Regions from separate parts of the Lentzea sp. NPDC054927 genome, predicted to be linked through region 2. Evidence: predicted binding sites of a transcription regulator. Region 2 holds the regulator's gene; the other holds the start of a gene.
What was found. Region 2 encodes HspR, which represses chaperone genes until heat shock. Its sites were predicted from a motif close to ANNTTGAGTNNNNNNNACTCAANNT; they were not measured.
Positions count from the first base shown of each region.

Region 1: the regulator HspR is predicted to act here: its motif matches at 3,596-3,620, upstream of lon (endopeptidase La).

Region 1 covers NZ_JBSGXZ010000010.1:163,725-171,098, reverse strand. The annotation lists gene ACWGE0_RS18180 (patatin) at 1-1,227, shown strand, start outside; gene srmL (PheS-related mystery ligase SrmL) at 1,355-2,383, shown strand; gene ACWGE0_RS18170 (SAM-dependent methyltransferase) at 2,356-3,153, opposite strand; gene lon (endopeptidase La) at 3,635-5,986, shown strand; gene ACWGE0_RS18160 (AMIN-like domain-containing (lipo)protein) at 6,053-6,529, opposite strand; gene ACWGE0_RS18155 (AMIN-like domain-containing (lipo)protein) at 6,593-7,060, opposite strand; gene ACWGE0_RS18150 (AMIN-like domain-containing (lipo)protein) at 7,081-7,374, opposite strand, start outside.
Region 2 covers NZ_JBSGXZ010000037.1:91,280-98,653, forward strand. The annotation lists gene ACWGE0_RS35020 (DMT family transporter) at 48-371, shown strand; gene ACWGE0_RS35025 (TetR/AcrR family transcriptional regulator) at 368-958, shown strand; gene ACWGE0_RS35030 (hypothetical protein) at 963-1,517, shown strand; gene ACWGE0_RS35035 (DUF4097 family beta strand repeat-containing protein) at 1,610-2,452, shown strand; gene dnaK (molecular chaperone DnaK) at 2,635-4,506, shown strand; gene grpE (nucleotide exchange factor GrpE) at 4,503-5,135, shown strand; gene dnaJ (molecular chaperone DnaJ) at 5,155-6,318, shown strand; gene ACWGE0_RS35055 (heat shock protein transcriptional repressor HspR) at 6,324-6,752, shown strand; gene ACWGE0_RS35060 (hypothetical protein) at 6,728-7,255, shown strand.

The DNA.
Region 1 (7,374 bases), on a different contig from region 2:
TTGTCGCTCGCGGCGGTCAGCGCGCTGTTCGTCACCTACGGGTACGCGATGCAGAAGTTCCTGAAGCACAACGCGCGGTCCATCCACTTCGGACTCGTGCCGGGTACCGGTGACTTCACTCCGTCGTGGCTCGACCGGCTGGCGGGCATGCCGAAGTCCACGGGTGTGCCGCCGCTGGCCGACTGGATCGCGGACCAGCTCGACTCGCTGGCCGGGACCGAGCACGCGCTGACGTTCGGCGACCTCGGCGAGATCAACCTGGTGCTGATGACGACCGATCTGTCCCAGGGGCGGCCGTACCGGTTGCCGTTCAAGGAGAGCTGGCAGTACTGCGAGGAGTGCCTCGGGTACGTGCTGCCGCGCCGGGTGGTCGAGCAGATGAACGGGCCCGAGACCACGGCCAAGTGCCCTCAGCACGAGTACATGCCGTTGCGGGACCTGCCATCGCGCGACCGGCTGCCGGTCGTGCTGGCGGTGCGGATGTCGCTGTCGTTCCCCGGCCTGATCGCCGCGGTGCCGCTGTGCCGGGACGGGCGCGTGCACTGGTTCTCCGACGGCGGCATCACCAGCAACTTCCCGATCCACTTCTTCGACTCGCTGCTGCCGCGGTGGCCCACGTTCGGCCTGAGCCTGCAGTCCTACCCGAACGGCGACACAGCCGAGGTGTGGCTGCCGGAGCAGGACGCGTCGACGTCCGGCACCCCTTACAAGACACTGGGTTCCGTGCCGGGCTTCCTGGTGTCCATTCTGGACACCTTCCTGGACTGGCGCGACACCATGCAGTCCGCGCTGCCCGGCTACCGCGGCCGCATCGCGCACGTGCGGCAGGCCGGCGACGAGGGCGGCACGAACCTGTTCATGCCGCCTGCCACGATCCAGCGCCTGGCGTTGCGCGGTCAGAAGGCCGGCGACCTGCTGCGCGAACGGTTCGAGCAGCAGCGCAACACCGACCGCTACCGCTGGATCCGGCTGCGCATGGCCGTGCGCGAGTACCAGGAGCTCGGCCTGCAGGCCGCGGACCGCGACGCGATGTACGAGGAGCTGCTCGCCCGGTTCGAGATCCCCGAGGAGCTGCACGAGTGGTTCCGCACCCCGCCGGCCGACGGTGATCCGGACCGCGCCGGGATCGAGATCGCGTTGGACGAGGTCGGGCGGCTGAAGGACGCCGGGCCGTTCGACGGGGCGCCGCCGGTGGATCCGGATCTGCGGCTGACGCCACCCGAGTAGACGCGCTAGCCTGTGGTCATGACGCGATTTAGCCACCCCCGACCCGCGGCGGTGGCGCGCGCCTAAAACCTTCCCGTTGGTCGGGGGACTCCGCATCCCACTCAGGCCAAGCAGAACGGGAAGTCCCATGTACCGCACCGATGAACTCGTGCACGCCCTGAACATCCGTGATCTCACCGATCCCGCGCAGGGCCCGCACGCGATGCAGCTGCTGATCGCCGACCTCAAGGCGGCCGTCGACAACGCTTTGGAAGTCCGCCACCACCCGCTCGTCCCGGTGGAGCACAACTACGAGCATCTCGGTTATCCGACGGACGCGATCACCAGGGAAGCCCGCTACACCAGGTACGTCAGCGAGACGTGCATGCTGCGCAGCCACACCACGGCGATGATCCCGCCGGCGTTGCGGGTAGCGAGCCCGGACGTGACGCTGCTGTGCCCCGGACTCGTCTACCGCCGTGACACGGTCGACCGCCTGCACACCGGCACGCCGCACCAGCTGGACGTCTGGCGGATCTCCCGGCAACCTGAACAACTGAGCGGCCTCATCGACACGGTCGTCACGACGTTGTTGCCCGGCAAGCGATACCGCACGATCGACGCGCAACACCCGTACACCACGCACGGCAAGCAGATCGACGTGTGGGACGACGGCGAGTGGGTGGAGATCGGCGAGTGCGGACGGGCCGCACGGCACGTCCTCAAAGACCATCCGCACGGTCTCGCGATGGGTCTAGGCCTGGACCGGATCCTCATGCTGCGCAAGGGAATCCCGGACATCCGCCTGCTGCGCAACAACGACCAACGCATCGCGACGCAGATGCTGGACCTCGACGAGTACCGGCCGATCTCCCGGCACCCGGCCGCCATCAGGGACATCTCGATCATGGCCGGCCTCGACGAGGACATCGAGACGCTGGGCGATCAGATCCGCGCGCTCGTGCCGGAGGACGTGATCGAGGAGATCACGATCCTGAGCGAGACCCCGGCCGAACAACTGCCGGCGCACGTCCAGGAACGGCTGGAAGCGAGGCCTGGCCAGAAGAACGTGCTCATCCGCGTGACGATGAGGGCGCCGGAGCGCACCCTCACCGACCTCGAGACGAACGGGATCCGCGACCGCCTGCTTCAGGGCTTGCGGGCGACGGCGCCGTAGATGCCGGTGTGGCTGTCCTCGAAGGAGTCCGGGCGCCAGTCGTTGACCACGACCACGCCCGGCTCCAGCATCTCCATGCCGTCGAAGAACCGGGCGACCTCGGCGTGCGTGCGCATCGTGAGCTTGTTGTCCGAGCTGCTGTAGATCTTGGCGATCTCGGCGGCCTCCGCGCGTTCCTGTGCGCTGAGGGTGTCCCAGGTGGCGTGGGTGATGGCCAGGTACGACCCGCTGGGCAGCTCCGACATGTACTCGGCGACGGCCTCGTACGGGCTGTCGCTGTCCGGGACGAAGTGCAGCGCCGCGATGATCAGCACGCCGATCGGCCGGGAGAAGTCGAGGATCTCGCGGGCGCCGGCCATGACCGCGGAGGTCGCGCGCAGGTCGGCGAGAATCGCGCTGGCGTTCGGGTTGTCGGCGAGCAGGGCGTTGCTGTGCGAGACCGCGACGGGCTCGAAGTCGACGTAGACCACGCGGGCGTCCGGGTTGTCGTGCTGGGCGATCTCGTGGACGTTGCCCACGGTCGGAATGCCCGAACCCAGGTCGAGGAACTGGTCGACGCCCTGGGACGCGAGGTGGCGGACCACCCGGCGCAGGAACGAGCGGTTCGCCTGCGCGCTCTGGGCGACGCCGGGGAAGATCTGCTCCACCTGCTTGGCGGCGGCGCGGTCGGCCTCGAAGTTGTGCGAGCCGCCCAGGTAGTAGTCGTACATCCGCGCCACGCTCGGGCGGGTGACGTCGACCGTGGACGGGACCCACTTCAGCTCTTCCATCACGCGCGCATCCTCGCTCGTCGCCGCACGGGTGTCCACCGTCGCGCACCCGAACCGATGTCGCTCGCCGATACGTCACCCGTTACGACGACATCCCTCAGCCCGCGCGCCCGCCCACTCCGGCGGGTGGCCGCCGATCGTCCCGAGCGGGCGTCAGGTCGGAACCAGTGAGGTCGCCGCCATCGGCGCGGTCGGCACGCGGACCGATCTCGCTCGCCAGAAGCCAGCTGGCGGGTGCCCCACCGCACGCCCTGACGCGTCGCACGTCCCGCGCGCGCCCCGGAGCGAACCCTCGCCGGCCGCCCGGACGTCCCGAGCGGGCGTACCGTCGAAGAAGGCGACGCCCTGCCCGTCCGACGCAGGCCGATTTCGCTGGTCAGCCACCCGTCAGAGCTTGCTCGCTGACAGCGAACACCTCAGGGGAACACCACCCGGCTCCAGATGGTTGAGCGGTATAGACTCAACTTTGGAGGATGATGTGATGGGCGAGACGCTGGCCCTGCCGGTACTGCCGCTGGACGACGTCGTGGTGCTGCCCGGCATGGTCGTGCCGATCCGCATCTCCGGTGCGGACGCGAGCGCCGAGGCCCGCGCGGCCGTCGACGCGGCCACGACCGCGGCGAATCATCAAGTGCTGCTCGTTCCACGTCTGGACGGGAAGTACGCGGCCGTGGGAACACTGGCCGAGATCGAACAGGTGGGCCGCCTGCCGGGCGGTGAGCGCGCTGCCGTCGTGCGCGGCACCAAGCGCGTGCGCATCGGCACGGGCACCACGGGGCCGGGCGCGGCGCTGTGGGTCGAGGCCACGATCGCGGACGAGTCCCCGATCACCGAGCGGACGCGGGAGCTCGCGAAGCAGTACCGCGCGCTCGTGACGAACATCCTGCAGACGCGTGGCGCGTGGCAGATGGTCGACTCGGTCCAGCAGATCGACGACCCGTCGGCGCTGGCCGACCTCGCGGGCTACGCGTCGTACCTCGACGAGAAGCAGAAGGTCTGGCTGCTGGAGACGAGTGACGTCACCGAGCGGCTGGAGAAGCTGGTCGAGTGGGGTCAGGCGCACCTGACCGAGCTGGACGTCAACGAGACGATCGCCAAGGATGTCAAGGAAGGCGTCGAGAAGCAGCAGCGGGAGTTCCTGCTGCGCCAGCAGATGGCCGCGATCCGCAAGGAGCTGGCGGAGCTCGACGGCAAGCCCGCCACCGAGCAGGAGGACTACCGGGCCCGCGTCGAGGCCGCCGAGTTGCCGGAGAAGGTCCTCAAGGCCGCGCTGGCCGAGGTCGACAAGCTGGAGCGCACCTCCGAGCAGTCGCCGGAGGTGGGCTGGATCCGGACGTGGCTCGACACCGTTCTCGAGATTCCGTGGAACGAACGGACCGAGGACTCCTACGACATCAAGGCCGCGCGCGAGATCCTCGACGCGGACCACGCCGGCCTGGACGACGTGAAGCAGCGCATCACCGAGTACCTGGCCGTGCGCAAGCGTCGTGCCGACCGCGGCATGGGCGTCGTCGGCGGACGTCGTTCCGGCGCCGTGCTGGCTCTGACGGGCCCTCCCGGCGTGGGCAAGACCTCGCTCGGCGAGTCCGTGGCACGGGCAATGGGCCGCAAGTTCGTTCGCGTGGCCCTCGGTGGCGTGCGGGACGAGGCCGAGATCCGCGGCCACCGCCGCACGTACGTCGGCGCGCTGCCGGGCCGGATCGTCCGCGCGATCAGCGAGGCCGGGTCGATGAACCCCGTCGTGCTGCTCGACGAGATCGACAAGGTCGGCTCCGACTACCGCGGCGACCCCACGGCGGCGTTGCTCGAGGTGCTGGACCCGGCGCAGAACCACACGTTCCGCGACCACTACCTGGAGGTCGAGCTCGACCTCTCGGACGTCGTGTTCCTCGCGACCGCGAACGTGCTGGAGTCGATCCCGGCGCCGCTGCTCGACCGCATGGAACTCGTGCAGCTCGACGGCTACACCGAGGACGAGAAGGTCACGATCGCCAGCGGGCACCTGCTGCCGCGCCAGATCGAACGCGCCGGCCTCACCCCTGAGGACGTCACGTTCGACAAGGCCGCGCTGCACCAGCTCGCGGGCGAGTACACGCGGGAAGCCGGTGTGCGGCAACTGGAACGGGCCCTCTCGCGGGTCCTGCGCAAGGTGACCGCGAAGGTGGCCCTGGGCGAGGAGGAACTGCCGATCACGGTCGACCAGCCGTCGCTGAAGTCGTACCTGGGCAGCCCGAAGAACACGCCCGAGTCGGCCGAGCGCACCTCGGTCCCCGGCGTGGCAACGGGTCTGGCCGTCACGGGCGTCGGCGGTGACGTGCTGTTCATCGAGGCCTCGCTGGCACCCAAGGACACCGGCGCGTCCGGCGTGACCCTCACGGGCCAGCTGGGCGACGTGATGAAGGAGTCCGCACAGATCGCGTTGTCGTACCTGCGTTCGCACGACGACAAGGCGGCGACGCTGGAAGGCCGTGGCGTGCACATCCACGTCCCGGCGGGCGCGGTGCCGAAGGACGGTCCGTCCGCGGGCGTCACGATGACGACCGCGCTGGCGTCACTGCTCTCCGGCCGCCCGGTGCGTTCGGACGTGGCGATGACGGGCGAGATCTCGTTGACCGGCAGGGTGTTGCCGATCGGTGGCGTGAAGCAGAAGCTGCTCGCCGCTCACCGTGCGGGCATCACGACCGTGCTGCTGCCTCAGCGCAACGAGCCGGACCTGGAAGACGTGCCCGAGTCCGTTCGCAAGGAGCTGACCGTGCACTTCGTCTCGGACGTGGCCGAGGTGCTGGAGCACGCGCTGTCAAAGGAAGAAGCCGTCACGACCGTTGCGGCGTAACGGCTTCTGATTAAGACCCCTCGTGGGGCAGTAGCGGCGACTACTGCCCCACGAGGCTTTCTGCTGCTACAGGCCAACGTCGATGACGAGCCGGTTCGGGCTCGTCAGCGTGAACACCCGGTGCCACGAGTTAGTGTTGTTGTAGCCAACCGCAACTCCCAGCGTGGCCTCGAAGTCGCACGTGAGCGCGACCCCGCGGATGTGCTGAAGGCCGGGCGTCGCGAAGTTCTGCGACCCCGTGTACGTCAGGTTCCCGTTGTCGTCGTGCGCTGCCGCACCGCTCAGCGTGACCGCCAGGATCTCCTGGATCCCAGGGCCTGCCACGGTGATCGGATTGCCGGAAGCGCAGTTCGAGACGCTGGTGACCTCACTGACCCAGTGCTCCGTCGGCAGACCGGACAGGTCCAGCACCACCCGGCTGAACCTGTCGTGCTGGCCGGTCCGGATGTTCGACAGCGTGGGCGTGCTCTGCGCCGACGCGATCGGGACGAACGTGAACACCGTCAGCACCGCCAGCAGCACCGCGGCAAGGCGTCTGTTCATCTTGCGCCCCCTCTCCAGGGCTCTTGATGCTCAGTAAGACGTGTGACCCAGGCCACAGTTGCGTCAGTACGAGTAGACGTCGATGACAACCCGGTCGGGGTTGGTCAGCGTGAAGACCTTGTGCCACGAGTTCGGGTCGTTGTACCCGACCGCGATGCCGAGAGTCGCCTCGAAGTCACACGTGATGGCGACGCCCTTCACGTTGGTCAGCCCCTGCGGCACGAAGTTGCGCGGCCCGGTGTACGTCGGATTGAAGTTCTCGTCGTAGGACGCGGCGGTGTAGAGCATCGTCTCAAGGATCTCCGCGCCCTGCACGGGAACCGGGTTGCCCGAACCGCAGTTCGAGACCTCGGTCGTCTCCCTGGAGATGGAGTTGCTCGGCAGGCCGTTCATGTCGAGCACGATCCGCTCGAAGTTCTCGTGCTTGCCGGTCCGGATGTTCGTGAGCTCAGCGTGTCCACTGGCCGACGCCATCGGCACGACCGTGAACACCGCGAGCACGGCGAGCAGCACCGCTACAAGTCGCTTCATTTCTTCTCCCCCTGCGAACGTCAGCTGTGGTTGATGTCGACCACGTACCGGAGCGGGCCGGTCAGGAAGTAGGCCCGGTAGGTCGGGTTCCGGTGGTTCACGCCGATCGCGATCGACAGGTCCGCCTCGAAGTCACACGTGAACACGACGCTCTGCGCCGTCGGCAGTCCCGTGGTGATCTTGCGCGGCCCGGTGTACGAGTGCCCGTCAGCCGGCTGCAACCGCACCTCCAGGAACTCCACCCCCGGCGCCGAGATCGGCTTGCCGGAGCCGCAGCTCACCGGCTCCGAAACCGACGAGACGCTGTCCTCCGG
Region 2 (7,374 bases):
TTGTGGAACACTTGTTCAAGTAGTTGGTCGAGGGCCCGGAGGTTGCCGTGTTGTACCTGTATCTCGCTGCGGCGATCGTGGGAGAGATCGCCGCCACCGTGTCGTTGAAGCTGTCGGAGGGCTTCAGCAGACTGTGGCCATCCGTCGTGGTCGTCGTCGGTTACGCCATCGCCTTCACGGCGCTTTCGCGCGCGTTGAAGTTGGGTATGCCCGTGGGCGTCGCCTACGCCGTGTGGTCAGCTGTCGGCGTAGCAGCCGTTGCGATCATCGGCTGGAAGTTCCTCGGCGAGACCCTCAACCCCACGATGGTCATCGGGCTGGTCCTGATCATCGGAGGCGTGGTGACGCTCGAGCTCGGGAGGACGCACTGACCGCAGTCGTAGGCAGTCCGAAGATCGACGGCCGCAAGGCGCGTGGGGAGAAGAAGCGCCACGCGATCGTCGAGGCCACGCTGCGCGTGATCGAACGTGACGGCATCACCGGCGTGACGCATCGCAGTGTGGCCCGTGAAGCAGGCGTGCCGACGACGGCGCCGACCTACTACTTCGCGACGCTCGACGACCTGTTGATCGCCACGTTGCTGTGGGCGGCTGATGAGTCGTGCGAGGAGATGCTGCAGACGGTCGCGCGCGGTGGCAGTCCGCGTGAGATCGCGGCCATGCTGGCGAAGGCGGTCAACGAGAACCGCGCCCGCACGCTCGCGGAGTACGAGCTGTACCTGCTGGCGGGGCGGCGGCCGGAACTCAGACCCGCTGCACGCCGGTGGCTCGACCAGGCGATGGAGATCGTGCGACCGGCGGATCCGATCGCGTTCCGGGCGTTCCTCGCCGCCATCGACGGGCTGCTGATCCAGGGCCTGATCGCCGACGTTGCTCCGAACGAGGACGAGCTGGAGCCAATTGTGTCCTTCTTGATCCGCGGCCGCGACGATTCCACCGCCACGACGAGGGAACAATGAGGTCATGAAGTTCGCGCGAGAGGTGTCCGGCGTCAGCCACGGGGTGAGCCTGGGGCTGCTGGCAGCGCTTTACGTGCGCGACACCCTGGCCCTGTCCGTCGACGTCGAGCCGCACGTGCCCGGCCTGGAGCCGCCGCTGCCGGTGCAGGTGCCCGCGGGCGTCGACCGCGCCGCCGTGACCGCGGAGTGGCCGGGCTGGTGGGCCGACGCGCTGGACGCGTGCACGCGGGGCGCCGAACCTGTGACACCCGAAGACGCCGAGGCGTTGCTGACCCGGCCGGCCTGCCGGGCCGCCGTGCTCGCGATGAAGCCGGGCATCGAGCAGTTGCACCGGGTGCAGAGTCCCGCGGCGTTGCCGATAGGGGACGTCCTGCGCGGCATCGAGTCGCGGATCGGCCGGTGGGCGCAGAGCGTGGAGCTGCACATCGTCGAGGTGCCGGTCGACGGCCTGATGTGGGAACGGATCGCGCCCGCGTACGTGCTCGCCTCGACCCGGTTCCTGAACGACCCCGCGCGCACTGCTCCGGCCCTGCGCGCGGTCCTCGAAGACCTGGTCTGATCTTCCGTTCGAACCAGGTAGGGACAACCCCACCCCGCCTTCGGGGGCTGACTGCCGTGTAGCTGAGCGCCGCCACCTCTACTTTTGTGCTCATGATGAGGACGGCGCTGGTGGCGTTGCTTGCGGGGGCGGTGCTCACGGTGCTGACGGGCTGTGGCATTCGCATCATGAAGTACGAGTTCCAGGACGACCACGTCGTCGCGGAGAAGTTCACGTCGGTCAAGGTCCGCAGCGACCAGGACTCGGGGAACGTGACGATCCGGTACCAGCAGGGCCTGACCGAGACGAAGGTCCACCGCAGGGTCGAGCACAACAAGGACAACAAGCCCTCGGGTGTCGCGCACCGCATCGAGGGCAGCACGCTGGTGCTGGACGGCTGCGGCAACGACTGCGAGATCAACTACGAGGTCGTGGTCCCGTCAGCGGACATCACGGTGGTCGGTGACATCGGCTCGGGTGACGCGACCGTCGAGGGGCTGACCTCCGTCGACATCAGGACCGGCTCCGGCAGGGTCATCGCCCGCGACATCGCGGGGGACGTCAAGGTGAAGACCGGATCCGGTGATTTCGAGGGTGCCAGGATCGGTGGCGCCGTCACGGCCGACATGGGGTCCGGGCGGATCCAGCTGGACGCGATCAAGGGCAAGGCGCTGCTCGACACCGGTTCCGGGGACATCAACGGCACCTCGATGGCAAGCGAGGTGATCGCGAAGGCCGACTCCGGGCGAATCGAACTGATGTTGTCGGCGGCGAACTCCGTGCGGGCCGTCACCGGGTCCGGCGACATCACCGTCCGGGTGCCGGGTGGTCCGTTCAAGATCGCCGGTTCGTCGGGCAGCGGTGAGCGCGCGATCCACGTGCCGACCGATCCTGGTGCGTCGCTCGAGCTCAACCTCAACGCCGGCTCTGGGGACGTCCAGGTGTTCGCGGCTTAGGCCAGGGGGAATGTGTCGAGGGCCACTCCACAAGGGGTGGTCCTCTTCGCGTTGTGAGGGAACAACCAGACTTTCCCGGCCGTTAGGTCAGTCAGAAAGCTTGAGTCGGGTAGGCTCAAGGTTGGGCGAGATGGCAAACTTGAGCCAGCAACGCTCAACAAGTACTAGCGGAAGGAACTCCAATGGCGCGTGCAGTCGGCATCGACTTGGGGACGACCAACTCCGTCGTCGCCGTTCTCGAGGGCGGTGAGCCGACGGTCATCGCCAACTCGGAGGGCTCGAGGACGACCCCGTCCATCGTCGCGTTCGCCAAGAACGGCGAGGTCCTCGTGGGTCAGCCCGCGAAGAACCAGGCCGTCACCAACGTCGATCGCACCATTCGCTCGGTCAAGCGCCACATCGGCACGAACTGGCAGACCGACGAGATCGACGGCAAGAAGTACACCTCGCAGGAGATCAGCGCGCGCGTGCTGATGAAGCTCAAGCGCGACGCCGAGGCGTACCTGGGCGAGGAGATCACGGACGCCGTGATCACCGTCCCCGCCTACTTCGAGGACGCGCAGCGCCAGGCCACCAAGGAGGCCGGCCAGATCGCGGGCCTCAACGTGCTCCGCATCGTCAACGAGCCCACCTCGGCCGCTCTGGCCTACGGCCTCGACAAGGGCGAGAAGGAGCAGACCATCCTGGTCTTCGACCTCGGTGGCGGCACGTTCGACGTCTCGCTGCTCGAGCTCGGTGACGGCGTCGTCGAGGTCCGCGCGACCTCCGGTGACAACCACCTCGGTGGCGACGACTGGGACCAGCGCGTCGTCGACTGGCTGGTCGAGCGCTTCAAGTCGGCCAACGGCATCGACCTGACCAAGGACAAGATGGCCCTTCAGCGCATCCGCGAGGCTGCGGAGAAGGCCAAGATCGAGCTGTCGAGCTCCTCGCAGGCGTCGATCAACCTGCCGTACATCACCGTCGACGGTGACAAGAACCCGCTGTTCCTCGACGAGACGCTGTCTCGCGCCGAGTTCCAGCGCATCACGAACGACCTGCTCGAGCGCACCCGCGCGCCGTTCAACAACGTGATCAAGGACGCCGGCGTCTCCGTCGGCGACATCGACCACGTCGTGCTCGTCGGTGGCTCGACCCGCATGCCCGCCGTCGCGGAGCTCGTGAAGGAGCTGACCGGCGGCCGCGAGCCCAACAAGGGCGTGAACCCGGACGAGGTCGTCGCCGTCGGCGCCGCCCTGCAGGCCGGTGTCCTCAAGGGTGAGGTCAAGGACGTCCTGCTGCTCGACGTCACCCCGCTGTCCCTCGGCATCGAGACCAAGGGCGGCATCATGACCAAGCTGATCGAGCGCAACACCACGATCCCGACCAAGCGCTCCGAGACCTTCACGACGGCCGACGACAGCCAGCCGTCCGTGCAGATCCAGGTCTTCCAGGGCGAGCGCGAGATCGCGGCGCACAACAAGAAGCTCGGCATGTTCGAGCTGACCGGTCTGCCCCCGGCCCCGCGTGGCGTGCCGCAGATCGAGGTCACCTTCGACATCGACGCGAACGGCATCGTCCACGTGTCGGCGAAGGACCTCGGCACCGGCAAGGAGCAGTCGATGACGATCACCGGTGGCTCCGCGCTGCCGAAGGACGACATCGACCGCATGGTCAAGGACGCCGAGGCGCACGCCGAGGAGGACAAGCGCCGCCGCGAGGAGGCCGAGGTCCGCAACCAGGCCGAGACGCTGGTCTACCAGACGGAGAAGGTCGTCAAGGAGAACGACGACAAGCTCCCGGCCGAGATCAAGGACAAGGTCAACGCCGCGATCGCCGAGGCGAACGAGGCGCTCAAGGGCACCGACATCAACGCCATCAAGACGGCGGTCGAGAAGCTCGCGACCGAGTCCCAGGCGATCGGCCAGGCCATCTACGCCAACGCGCCAGGCGCGCCCGGCGCCGAGGCCCCTGGTGCTGACGCGCCGGGTGCCGCGGGTGCCGGTGCCGGTGCGAAGGACGGCCAGGACGACGTCGTCGACGCCGAGATCGTGGACGAGGACGAGAAGAAGTGACCGAGCCGAGGCATGCCGCCCCTGACGAGGAGCAGCCTCAGGTAGTCGTGAACGACCGGCGCCGGATCGACCCCGAAACGGGTGAGGTCCGGGCGCCGGCCCACGCTACCGAGGAAGGCACTGCTCCGGCTGTTGCTGATGAACCCCTGGTCGCCGAGGTCGTGGACGAGGTGGCCGCCGAGCTGAAGACCCAGCTCGACGAGCGCACCGCCGACCTCCAGCGGCTCTCTGCCGACTACGCGAACTACCGCAAGCGGGTGGAACGCGACCGCGAGGCAGTGATCAACAACGCGAAGGCGTCCGTGGCCGGCGAGCTGCTCTCGGTGCTGGACGACGTCGAACGGGCCGCCGCACACGGCGACCTGACCGGCGCGTTCAAGGCCGTGGCGGACAAGCTCGTGTCCACCCTGTCGAAGACCGGCCTGGAGCCGTTCGCGCACGAGGGCGAGGCGTTCGACCCGTCGGTGCACGAGGCCGTGCAGCACAACACGTCCCCGGACGTCGACGGACCGACGGTCACCGCCGTCCTGCGCCGCGGCTACCGGTTCGGCGACAAGCTCGTCCGCCCCGCGCTCGTCGCGGTGACGGACTACGAGCCTGCCGCCGCACCGCAGGCCGAAGAGATCTGACGAAAGGAGGAGACATCCGGTGAGTGCTAGGGACTGGATCGAGAAGGACTTCTACCGCGAGCTGGGTGTCTCCTCCGACGCGTCGGCGGACGAGATCAAGAAGTCGTACCGCAAGCTCGCTCGCGAGCTGCACCCCGACGCGAACCCCGGCGACGCCAAGGCCGAGGCCCGGTTCAAGTCGGTCTCCGAGGCCTACGGCGTGCTGTCGGACCCGGCCAAGCGCAAGCAGTACGACGAGGCGCGCCGCCTGTTCGCGGGCGGCGGTGGCTTCCCCGGTGGGTTCGGCGGCGGGGCCGGCGGCTTCGACGTCAACGACCTGTTCGGCCGCGCCGCGCAGAGCACCGGTGGCGGCGGGCTGGGCGACCTGCTCGGTGGCCTGTTCAACCGGCGTGGCGGCGGTACGGCCGGTTCGCCCACGCGCCCGCGCCGTGGCGAGGACGTCGAGACCGACGTCCGCATCGACTTCACCGAGGCGGTCAAGGGAGCGACGGTGCCGTTGCGCCTGTCGTCCCCCGCCGCCTGCACGACGTGTGGCGGCTCGGGCGCCAAGCCTGGCACCACGCCGCACGTCTGTGCGACCTGTTCGGGTTCCGGCCTCGTCACGCGGTCACAGGGCGCGTTCGCCTTCAGCGAGCCGTGCCGCGACTGCCGCGGCACCGGCCGGATCATCGACGACCCGTGCCCCGAGTGCGGTGGCGACGGCGTCAGCACCCGGACCCGCACGCTGACCGTGCGCATCCCGTCCGGCGTTGACGACGGCCAACGGATACGCCTTGCGGGACAAGGAGAACCGGGCCGCAACGGTGGACCTTCGGGCGACCTGTTCGTGCGCGTGCACGTCAACCCGCACAGCGTGTTCGGCCGCAAGGGCAACGACCTCACGCTCACGGCACCGATGACGTTCTCCGAGCTGGCGCTGGGAGCGACGTTGACCGTGCCGACGCTGGACGGCAAGGTGACCTTGAAGGTGCCTGCGGGAACCGCCTCCGGGCGAGTGCTGCGGGCTCGGGGCAAGGGGATCACGAAGCGGGACGGGACCGCGGGCGATCTCCTGATCACCCTGGAGGTCGCCGTGCCGAACAACCTGTCGTCCGAGGCCCGCAAGGCGCTCGAGGCGTATGCGGACGTCACCGGTGACCATGACCCGCGTGGAGATTTGAACGCGCTGCTTGAAGGGCGGTGAGTTCGGTGGGTTTTCCGTTCCCTCCCGGGACTGATGAGGACACGCCGTTCTTCGTGATCTCGGTGGCGGCTCAGCTGTCCGGGCTGCATGCCCAGACGCTGCGGTCCTACGACCGGATGGGGCTGGTTTCCCCTGGGCGGACTTCCGGCGGTGGGCGGCGGTACTCGATGCGGGACATCGTGCTGCTGCGCGAGGTTCAACGGCTCTCGCAGGACGAGGGCGTGAACCTGGCCGGGATCAAGCGGATCATCGACCTGGAGAACCAGGTGGATGCGTTGCGGGCTCAGGTTGCCGAGTTGACGGCGGAGTTGGCGAACGCGTTGGCGGCTGCGGATTCTGCTGCTGCGGCTGTGCATGCTTCTTATCGGCGGGATCTGGTGCCTGTTCGGCAGGAGACCGCGTTGGTGGTGTGGAAGCCGAAGCCTCGCAAGTGATTGAGCGTCTGTATGAGTTGTTCGCAGCGCCACGTCCGCGAGTGGTCGAGTTCTGCGATCACTGCGTGGAGCCTGCGGATGTTGTGCCTTTCACTGCCGTGGCGTTGCGGGAGTTGACTGCTGGGCAGGTTGAGAAGTACTGGTTGCGGTCGGGAACGATTGGTGATGAGGGCTTCAGGCGCTACCTGCTGCCGCGAGTGCTGGAGTTGATCGCAGTCGGTTCGCTTGATGCGGACTTTTTCTGGCTGCGGTTGGCGGTCGAGGCCCATGCGGAGGGCGACTCGCGGGAGCAGGCGGTCATCCAGGATTACTTCCTGGCGGTACCGCATGCGTTGGCGGCGCTTGTCGGGGACGTTGTGGGTAGCAAGGATGCTGACGGGGCGTTGGTCGCGTGGCTGCGCGGGGTGGAACCTCTTGCTGCGCTCGAGGAAGCTGCGCTGGGTGGGCCTGACCCTGACGGCAGGATTTCTGAAGCTCATACGGCGCTGGAAGTTTGGCGTTGATGCGGTGGTTGGGTTGGGTGCGTTGGTTCCGGTTTAGGGATTTCGGGGCTCCGCCCCGGACCCCGCCAATCTGATCAAGGACCTGCCCGCGCCACACGCGGGTTGATGGCACGCCTGTT